Regions from separate parts of the Mycobacterium intracellulare ATCC 13950 genome, predicted to be linked through region 2. Evidence: riboswitches for the same ligand, from Rfam matches in the RefSeq annotation. Region 2 holds a riboswitch; the other holds the start of a gene.
The links. Region 2 has a riboswitch for magnesium ahead of OCU_RS51245 (hypothetical protein). Riboswitches for the same ligand answer to the same signal wherever they lie in the genome.
Positions count from the first base shown of each region.

Region 1: linked by a shared signal. The riboswitch ahead of OCU_RS39900 (Rv1535 family protein) and the one ahead of OCU_RS51245 (hypothetical protein) in region 2 are both predicted to bind magnesium.

Region 1 covers NC_016946.1:3,269,030-3,274,037, reverse strand. Annotated here, with positions in the region: gene OCU_RS39915 (non-ribosomal peptide synthase/polyketide synthase) at 1-1,082, shown strand, start outside; gene OCU_RS39910 (carboxymuconolactone decarboxylase family protein) at 1,203-1,778, shown strand; gene OCU_RS39905 (NAD(P)H-dependent flavin oxidoreductase) at 1,848-2,972, shown strand; M-box (ykoK) riboswitch at 3,055-3,236, shown strand; gene OCU_RS39900 (Rv1535 family protein) at 3,525-3,770, shown strand; gene ileS (isoleucine--tRNA ligase) at 3,977-5,008, shown strand, end outside.
Region 2 covers NC_016946.1:5,260,421-5,265,428, reverse strand. Annotated here, with positions in the region: gene OCU_RS49350 (aldehyde dehydrogenase family protein) at 1-59, shown strand, start outside; gene OCU_RS49345 (acyltransferase family protein) at 293-2,287, shown strand; gene OCU_RS49340 (O-methyltransferase) at 2,291-2,950, opposite strand; M-box (ykoK) riboswitch at 3,176-3,348, shown strand; gene OCU_RS51245 (hypothetical protein) at 3,598-3,813, shown strand; gene OCU_RS49335 (NRAMP family divalent metal transporter) at 3,885-5,008, shown strand, end outside.

The DNA of each region.
Region 1 (5,008 bases), 2.0 Mb from region 2:
GGACCTTCGACCCCCCCGGGTTTGCAGGGGACCCCGCTTTGCGGCGGTATTTCGACGAGCTCGCCGCCGACCACCTCGAGGTCATCGCCGGCGACAAGGGCCGCACCAATCTCGGCCTGGACGAACAGACCTGGCAGCGGCTGGCCGACACCGTCGACCTCATCGTCGACTCCGCGGCGGTGGTCAACGGCGTGCTGCCCTACAGCGAGCTGTTCGCCCCCAACGTCGCCGGCACCGCCGAGCTGATCCGGCTCGCGCTGACCACCAAACTCAAGCCGTACACGTATGTCTCGACCGCCAACGTCGGCGACCAGATCGAGCCGGCCGCGTTCACCGAGGACGCCGACGTCCGCGTCGCCGGCCCGATCCGCACGATCGACGGCAGCTACGGCAACGGCTACGGCAACAGCAAGTGGGCCGGCGAGGTGCTGCTGCGCGAGGCCCACGACCTGTGCGCGCTGCCCGTCGGCGTGTTCCGCTGCGACATGATCCTGGCCGACACCACCTACGCCGGCCAGCTCAACCTGTCCGACATGTTCACCCGGTTGCTGTTCAGCGTCGTCGCCAGCGGCGTCGCGCCGCGCTCGTTCTACCAGCTCGACGCCCGCGGCAACCGGCAACGCGCGCACTTCGACGCCCTGCCGGTCGAGTTCGTCGCCGAGTCGATCACCACGCTGGGCGCCCAGGTGGGCCGCGATTCCGCCGCAGGGTTCGAGACCTATCACGTGATGAACCCGCACGACGACGGCATCGGGCTCGACGAGTACGTCGACTGGGTCATCGAGGCCGGCTATCCGATCGAGCGGGTCGACGACTTCGGGGAGTGGCTGCACCGGATGGAGACCGCGCTGCACGCCCTGCCGGAACGCCAGCGCCACCAGTCGGTGCTGCAGCTACTGCAGTTGCGCAACGCCCAACACGTGCCGCCGGCGGACCCGGCGCGCGGCTGCCTGGGACCGACCGAACGGTTCCGCGCCGCGGTGCAGGAAGCCAAAATCGGCCCCGATAACGACATCCCGCACATCACCGCGGCGGTGATCGTCAAATACGTGACCGACCTGCGGTTGCTCGGTCTGCTCTGAAATATTTTGGCCTGCAGCGTATTTCGCCGCCGTGTCCGAAGTCGTCGTCGCCACGCCTCCCGCTGACTACCATGACCGTAGAACGCGACGGTCCCGCCGCCGGAGAGGAGTGCTCATCCGATGACAACAGCGCGCCTGCCCAAACTGCCACTGGACGAAGCCAAAGCCGCCGCCGACGAAGCGGCCGTCCCCAACTATATGGCCGAACTGAGCATCTTCCAAGTGCTGCTCAACCATCCGCCGCTGGCGCGCGCCATCAACGACCTGCTCGCCACCATGCTCTGGCACGGCGCCCTCGACGCGCGGTTGCGCGAGTTGGCGATCATGCGGATCGGCTGGCTGACCGCGTGCGACTACGAGTGGACGCAGCATTGGCGCGTCGCGTCCCGGCTCGGCGTCCCGGGTGACGACCTGCTCGGCGTGCGAGATTGGCGGAACTACGCCGGGTTTGGGCCCGCCGAGCGGGCGGTGCTGGCGGCGACCGACGACGTGGTGCGCGACGGCGCGGTCAGCGCCGCGAGCTGGGCGGCCTGCGAGCGCGAATTCGACGGCGACACAACGGTTCTCGTCGAGCTGGTCACGGTCATCGGCGCGTGGCGCATGGTCTCCTCCATCCTGCAGAGCCTTGAGGTGCCGCTTGAGGACGGCGTATCGAGCTGGCCTCCGGACGGCCGGCCGCCCGGGCCCAAGGGTTGAGCCGGCGGCGCGAATTGCACAGGGCCGTAAGCGATTGACTTCTCAAGCGGGAACTCTTAGCGTCGGGCAATGAGAACCAGGGTCGCCGAGATGCTCGGTGTCGAATTCCCGATCTGCGCCTTCAGCCATTGCCGCGACGTGGTGGCCGCGGTGACCAACGCGGGCGGATTCGGCATCCTGGGCGCCACCGCGCACAGCCCGGCGCGACTGCGCAGCGAGCTGACCTGGATCGAGCAGCAGACCGGCGGCAAGCCCTACGGGGTCGACCTGCTGCTGCCGCCCAAATACGTCGGCGCCGAGCAGGGCGGGATCGACACCGACCAGGCCCGGACCCTGCTGCCCGAGGAGCATCGCGCGTTCGTCGACGACCTGCTGGCCCGCTACGGCGTGACGGCGCCCGCCGGGGACGCCCGCCCGTCCGTGGGCGGTTTGAACATCTCGCCCAAGAGCTACCAGCCGCTGCTCGACGTGGCCTTCGACCACGACATCCGGCTGATCGCCAGCGCGCTCGGCCCACCCCCGTCGGACCTCGTCGAACGCGCCCACGCCGCCGGCGTGCTGGTGGCCGCGCTGGCCGGCACCACCCGCCACGCCCAGCGGCACGCCGCCGCCGGCGTCGACCTGATCGTCGCGCAGGGCACCGAGGCGGGCGGCCACACCGGCGAGGTGGCGACGATGGTGCTGGTGCCGGAGGTCGTCGACGCCGTGGCCCCGGTGCCGGTGCTCGCCGCCGGGGGGATCGCCCGCGGCCGCCAGATCGCGGCGGCGCTGGCGCTGGGCGCCGAGGGCGTGTGGTGCGGGTCGGTGTGGCTGACCACCGAGGAAGCCGAGACGGTGCCCGTGGTCAAGGAGAAGTTCCTGGCCGCCACGTCCTCGGACACGGTGCGGTCGCGCTCGATGACCGGCAAGCCGGCGCGCATGCTGCGCACCGCCTGGACCGAGGAGTGGGACCGGCCGGAGAACCCCGACCCGCTGGGCATGCCGTTGCAGACCGCGCTGATCACCGAGCCGCAGCTGCGCATCAATTCCGCCGCCGCCCACGACGGTGCCAGGGCGCGTGAGCTGGCGACTTACTTCGTCGGGCAGGTGGTGGGCTCGCTCGATCGGGTCCGCCCGACGCGCTCGGTGGTGCTGGACATGGTCGAGGAATTCATCGACACGATCGGCCGGCTCGACGGCCTGGTCGAGAAGTGATCGCGGTCCGGTCGGTAACGAATCGCGGACACGCTGTCCAGGGATTTGACCGCGTCAGACCGCTCGTGCATTATCGGTCGGGTAAGCACCTCGTTAGGTGAGGCGTCTACACGAATACAGGCCACTGACCCCGAACGTCGAAAGACGCCCCGGGTCAGGACAGCTCCTCCCGGCTTAAGGGTTGAGCCCAGGTGGCTTCCGGTTTGGTTTTTCCAGGCCAGGACACGTCGTGTGGTGCCGAAGCTCTGACGAGAGGGGTGCGGATCTCCGGCGGTCGTCGGATTCTGCTCCTTTTGCTGCGCCTAGATCGCATGCGACCCCGCATGCGTCGCGACCGCGAGGAGGTGAGGGACACATGAGTTCTTGCGATAGTCCGGATCGAAGTCCGAACCCTGTTTCGTCCCGATCCGTTCTCCGGCGCGACCTCCTCGGCTGAGGCGTCGCACACGCTAAGTGCTTATCCGCCAAGCGTTCTGAGATCGGAACCCACCCGGGACGGGACACGTCAGTCCTTTTTTGGTCCCCGTTGGAATTCTCCTCTAGGAGTCGATCATGACCGCAGCTCTCTACGACGACGTCGTCACCGTCGCGCCCGCCCGCACCCTGAGGGTGGTACGCGACGTCCCCGAAATCCACGTCCCCGAGCCCGTGGAAGAGCCGCGCCGCAGCGACTTCCCGCTCTTCGGCCCGGGCGGCGACCCGCTGATCCACGGGGCCTGCCGGTTGCTCAGCATTCCGCTGCGCCACGTGTACGCGGCGCTGTGGCGGGTGGGTGTGCTCGAGGTTCGGGGCCAGTAGAATCGTTCCATTGGCGTCGATCCGGCCATCACCGGGGAGCTTTCGGAAGAACAGCCGTTCCGGCTCAGTAGAACCGAACGGGTAGGCCCGTCACAGCCTTCGATGAGCGGTCGCGCGTGAGCGCGGCAAGCGGGGTGGTACCGCGGCGCTCGCGCAGCCGGCGCGTCGTCGTCCCCAGGCCTGGAGACTGGCACAGGAGACGACGTTTGACCGAGCACACATACCCGAAGCCGGCGGGCGGGGCGCCCGACTTCCCGGCCCTCGAGGTCGAGGTGCTGGACTACTGGGCTCGAGACGACACCTTCCGCGCCAGCATCGCCCGCCGCGACGGCTCGCCGGAGTACGTGTTCTACGACGGGCCGCCGTTCGCCAACGGCCTGCCGCACTACGGGCACCTGCTCACCGGCTACGTCAAGGACATCGTCCCGCGCTACCGCACCATGCGCGGCTACAAGGTGGAGCGTCGATTCGGCTGGGACACCCACGGGCTGCCGGCCGAACTCGAGGTCGAGCGCCAGTTGGGCATCACCGACAAGTCCCAAATCGACGACATGGGCATCGCCGCCTTCAACGACGCCTGCCGCGCCTCGGTGCTGCGCTACACCGACGAGTGGCAGGCCTACGTCACCCGCCAGGCGCGCTGGGTCGATTTCGACAACGACTACAAGACGCTGGACCTGCCGTACATGGAGTCGGTGATCTGGGCGTTCAAACAGCTGTGGGACAAGGGCCTGGCGTATGAGGGCTACCGGGTGTTGCCCTATTGCTGGCGCGACGAAACCCCGTTGTCCAACCACGAATTGCGGATGGACGACGACGTCTACCAGAGCCGCCAGGACCCCGCGCTCACCGTCGGATTCCGGGTGGTGGGCGGTTCGCTTGATGGCGCGCATCTGCTGGTGTGGACGACGACGCCCTGGACGTTGCCGTCCAACCTCGCCGTCGCCGTCAACCCCGACGTGACCTACGTGCAGGTGCGGGTGGGCGAGCGTCGTTTCGTGCTGGCGGAGGCGCGGCTGGCCGCCTACGCCCGCGAGCTGGGCGAAGAGCCCGAGGTGCTGGGCACCTACCGGGGCGCGGACCTGCTCGGCACCCGGTACCTGCCGCCGTTCCCGTATTTCGTGGACACCCCCAACGCGTTTCGGGTCCTGCCGGGCGAGTTCGTCACCACCGAGGACGGCACCGGCATCGTGCACATGGCGCCGGCCTACGGCGAGGACGACATGGCGGTCGGCGAG
Region 2 (5,008 bases):
GCTTCCACGAGTACCTGGAGGTCAAGAGCACCCTGGGCTACGCGCCCGGCAAGGCCTGACGCCCGACCCCGAAATCCGAACGCAGCGCAGCGGAAAACCGTTGCGTGTCCTCCCCGCGATCCCGCGCGTCCGCCCTTAAGCTGGCTCCGTTCACGAGGAGGGGCAGCGACGTATCGGCATCAACCATGGCGCCGGGCGGGATGGTAGTCACGGCGCGCTGACAGCGAGCATCGAGCCGGGCGGGTCTCACCCCGCACCGGCTCGTCGTTCTCGGCCCCGATGGGTCGCCCCCGTGCGCCGGGTCGGCCGGCTGGGGGTCTGGGACGGGCCGGAGGGGCGCAGCGGAATCCCGGCGCTCGACGGCCTGCGCGCGATCGCCGTTGCGCTGGTGCTCATCGGGCACGGCGGCATCCCCGGCGTCAGCGGCGGATTCATCGGCGTCGACGTCTTCTTCGTCCTGAGCGGATTCCTCATCACCTCGCTGCTGCTCGACGAGCTGGGACGCACCGGTCGCATCGACCTCACCGGCTTCTGGATCCGGCGCGCGCGGCGACTCCTGCCGGCGCTGGTGTTGATGGTGCTCACCGTGGCCGCGGCCCGGCAGCTGCTGCCCGAGCGGTCGCTCACCGGCCTGCGCGACGACGCCATCGCGGCGTTCATGTGGCTGGCGAACTGGCGGTTCGTCGCCCAGAAGACCGATTACTTCACCCAGGGCGCACCGCCGTCGCCGCTGCAGCACACCTGGTCGCTCGGCGTGGAGGAGCAGTACTACTTCGTCTGGCCGCTGCTGCTGGTCGCGGTCACGCTGGCGCTGGCGGCGCGCGCGAGGCGCCGTTTCACCCGGGCCACCGTCGGCGGCGTGCGCTTCGCGACGTTCGTCATCGCCACCGTGGGGGCCCTGGCGTCCGCGGCGCTTGCCATCGTCATGGTGTCCGACGGCACCCGCGACCGGATCTATTTCGGCACCGACACCCGCGCGCAGGCGCTCCTGGTCGGCGCGTCGGCAGCGGCCCTGCTGGTGCGGGATTGGCCGTCGATGAACCGCGGCTGGTGCATGATCCGCACGCGGTGGGGGCGGCGCGCCGCCCGGATTCTGCCGCTGCTGGGTTTGGCGGGTCTGGCGGCCGCGACCCATTACGCGACCGGCGCCAGCGGCGAATTCCGCCACGGCTTGCTGATCGGCGTCGCGATCGCGGCCGTGTTCGTCATCGCCCCGGTCGCCCTGGAGCAGCGCGGCGTCATCGCGCGCTTGCTCGCGTTGCCGCCGCTGGTGTGGCTCGGCACCATCTCCTACGGCGTGTACCTGTGGCACTGGCCGATCTTCTTGGCGCTCAACGGCGAACGCACCGGGTGGTCCGGGCTGCCGCTGTTCGCCGCGCGGTGCGCCGCCACGGTGGTGTTGGCCGCGGCGTCGTACTGGGTGCTCGAGCAGCCCATCCGGCGCTGGCGGCCGGCGCGGGTGCCGCTGCTACCGCTGGCGGCGGCGACCGTCGCCAGCGCCGCGGCGGTTACGCTGTTGGTGGTTCCGGTGGGAGCCGGGCCGGGGCTGCGCGAACCGGGCTTGCCGCCCGGAGTCTCCGCGGTCGCGGCCGTCTCGCCGTCACCGCCCGGCGAAAGCCGGCCGCGGGATCCCAACCGGCCGTTCACCGTATCGGTGTTCGGGGACTCGATCGGGTGGACGTGGATGCACTACCTCCCGCCGACGCCGGGATTCGCGTTCCTCGACCACACCGTCATCGGATGCAGCCTGGTGCGCGGCACCCCGTACCGGTATGTGGGCCAAACCCTCGAGCAGCGATCCGAGTGCGACGGCTGGCCGATCCGATGGGCCAGGCAGGTCGCCCAGGACCAACCCGACGTCGCGCTGCTGATCATCGGCCGCTGGGAAACCGTGGACCGCGTCAACGAGGGCCAGTGGACCCACATCGGCGACCCGACCTTCGACGCCTACCTCAACGGCGAGCTGGAGCGGGCGCTGACCATCGCCGGCTCCACCGGTGTGCGGGTGGTGGTGGCGACCGTGCCCTACAGCCGCGGCGGTGAAAAGCCGGACGGCCGGCTGTATCCGGAGGACCAGCCGGACCGGGTCAACCTGTGGAACACCATGCTGCGCAAGACCGTCAGCCACCACCCGAACGTCGCGATCCTCGACCTGAACAAGAAGCTGTGCCCCGACGGCGTCTATACCGCCAAGGTCGACGGCATCAAGGTGCGCAGCGACGGCGTGCACCTGACCCCGGAAGGGGTGAAGTGGCTGACGCCGTGGCTCGAGGAGTCGCTGCGCTAGCCGCTAAGTGCCTGTGCGGCAGCTGATCTCCATGCTGTCGCTGTCGCGGACCTGGAAGTTGAAGCTGACGTAGCCGTTGGCCTGGTCGCGCACGCGGTCGAGATACGGGGCCATATCGGCCGAGCTGGCGTTGTCGGCGATGACCAACGCACCCATGGACAGCCGGGGCTCCAGCAGCTCGATCACGGGCAGGTACAAATCTTTCCAACCGTCGAGCAGCAGAAAATCGACCGCCCCGTCCACGCTTTTCAACGTGCTCAGCGCATCGCCCTCCAGGATCGTGATCACATCGTCCAAGCCCGTCTCGGCGAACGTCTTCTTCGCGGCCGCGATCTTGGCGGCGCTGAGCTCGGTGGTCACGACGCGGCCGCTCCCGTTGTCACGCACCGCGGCGGCCAGGTGAACGGCGGAAATGCCGAACGACATCCCGAATTCGACGACCGTCGCCGGGCGGGTGGCGCGGACCAACGAATACAGCAGCCGGCCGGCTTCGGGCGTCACCGGGATGTAGAACTCGCTCATCGCGTCGGCCCGCTCCTGGGCGGACATCGGCTGATCGAAGGTGCCACGCCGCTCGCGCAACAGCGACATCTGGTTCTTCGACTCGGCGTACATGCGGTCGAGCGTCGATGCGACCCGGGGATCCTGCAGCGTTGTGGTCATCTCGCCGAGCGTAGCCCGGCGACGGTGAGCGCCGGAACGGCGCGAGTGAGGAGCCGGGCAATCGAGCCTAGCCCGGCGACGGTGAGCGCCGGAACGGCGCGAGTGAGGAGGCGGGCAATCGAACCCGGCGTGCGGCCTGGGTGGGCGCTTAGAGCCCGCCGACGGCGCCACGCTCAGCGCAAATGAGTTTGACGAGCCCGGGCCGCGGTGCCACTATGGACTCCGCAAGCACCTCGGTAGGTGAGGCGTCTGCATGGATACAGGCCACTGACCCCGAACGTCGAGAGACGCCCCGGGTCAGGACAGCTCTTCCCGGACCCAAGGGTTGAGCCCAAGTGGCTTCTGGAACGTTCCGGATACGCCGTGCAGTGCCGAAGCTCCGACGAGAGGGGTGCGACCGGCGGCTTTGGTGCCGTCGGTCATTCCTGCCTCTCTCGTTCAGGTGAATGTGACGACACCCGCGTGTGTCCCGGCCGTGAGGAGGTGAGGGCGAGATGAGTCCCGGCGATAGTCCGCATCCGAAATTCGTTTTGTCCCGATCCGGCTCCGGCATTCCTTCCGCCGCCTGACCTTGCGTTTGGTCCTGCGCGGCTGACACGTCCCACGGACAGTGCCGATGCCGATCGGACCCCTGGCAGGAGAAGATCATGGCTTTTGTTGTTACGCACCGTTTTTCCGCTGTTCCGCGGGGACGCCGGCGGTCGATGCTGCGCGCGGGCCGGTTGCTGGCCGACAAGCTGCACCTGCGGACCAACCTGACCCCGCAGGAGCGCGCCAACCTGTACGTCTCGCGGATGCCGATCGCTGTGGTCACCGCCTCGCTGGGCGGGCACGCGTCGGGACGCCCCGACAACCACTGGTGATTCGTCCCGCGCATCGAGTGCATCCGCATGCCCTCACCCGTGGTGAGAGCGATTCGTACAGCGAGGACCAGATGACGTCGATCCACACCGGCGGCGGCCGTGGCCTGGGTTCGGGCCGCACGGCCGCCGCCGCGGAGAACCCGAGCGCCGAGGCGCCGACGTCGACGGTGCTCGACACCGCGCACGTCGGCGACATCGTCGGCGCGTTCGGTCGCATCGGGCGCACCGACGGGACCGTGACCGGCCGCTGGCGGCGGCTGAAGACACTGGCGGTCATCACCGGTCCCGGTCTGATCGTGATGGTCGGCGACAACGACGCCGGTGGCGTCGCGACCTACGCCCAGGCCGGCCAGGACTACGGGATGGGCCTGCTGTGGACGCTGGTGCTGATGATCCCGGTGCTCTACGTGAACCAGGAAATGGTGCTGCGGCTGGGCGCGGTCGCCCGGGTGGGTCACGCGCGCTTGATCTTCGAACGGTTCGGCAAGTTCTGGGGCGCCTTCAGCGTCGGCGACCTGCTGATCTTGAACGCGTTGACGATCGTCACCGAATTCATCGGTGTGTCAATGGCTCTCGGGTTCTTGGGTTGTCCGAAGTTCGTCGCCGTCCCAGCGGCCGCGGTGCTGTTGTTCGCCGTCGTGGCCGGGGGTTCGTTTCGCCGCTGGGAGCGGTTGATGTTCCTGTTGATCGCGGTGAACGTGCTGATCATCCCGATGGTGCTGCTGGCGCATCCGGCCCCGAAAGCGACTGCGGCCGGGCTGATCCCGCAGTTCCCCGGCGGGCTGAACTCGACCGTGCTGCTGCTGGTGGTCGCGATCGTGGGGACGACGGTCGCGCCGTGGCAGCTGTTCTTCCAGCAGTCCAACGTGGTGGACAAGCGCATCACCGCGCGCTGGATCCCTTACGGCCGGGCCGATTTGGTGATCGGGATCGTCGTGGTCATGGTCGGGGCGACGGCGCTGATGGCGGTGACGGCCTTCGGGATGGCGGGCACCGCCGACGCCGGGCACTTCACCGACGCCGGAGCGGTCGCCGCGGGGTTGTCGCGGCATCTGGGCGGCACGGTGGGGGCGCTGTTCGCGATCATCCTGCTGGACGCGTCGCTGATCGGCGCCAACGCCGTCGGCCTGGCGACCACCTATGCCGTCGGCGACGCCCTGGGCAAGCGGCACTCGTTGCACTGGAAGATCGGCGA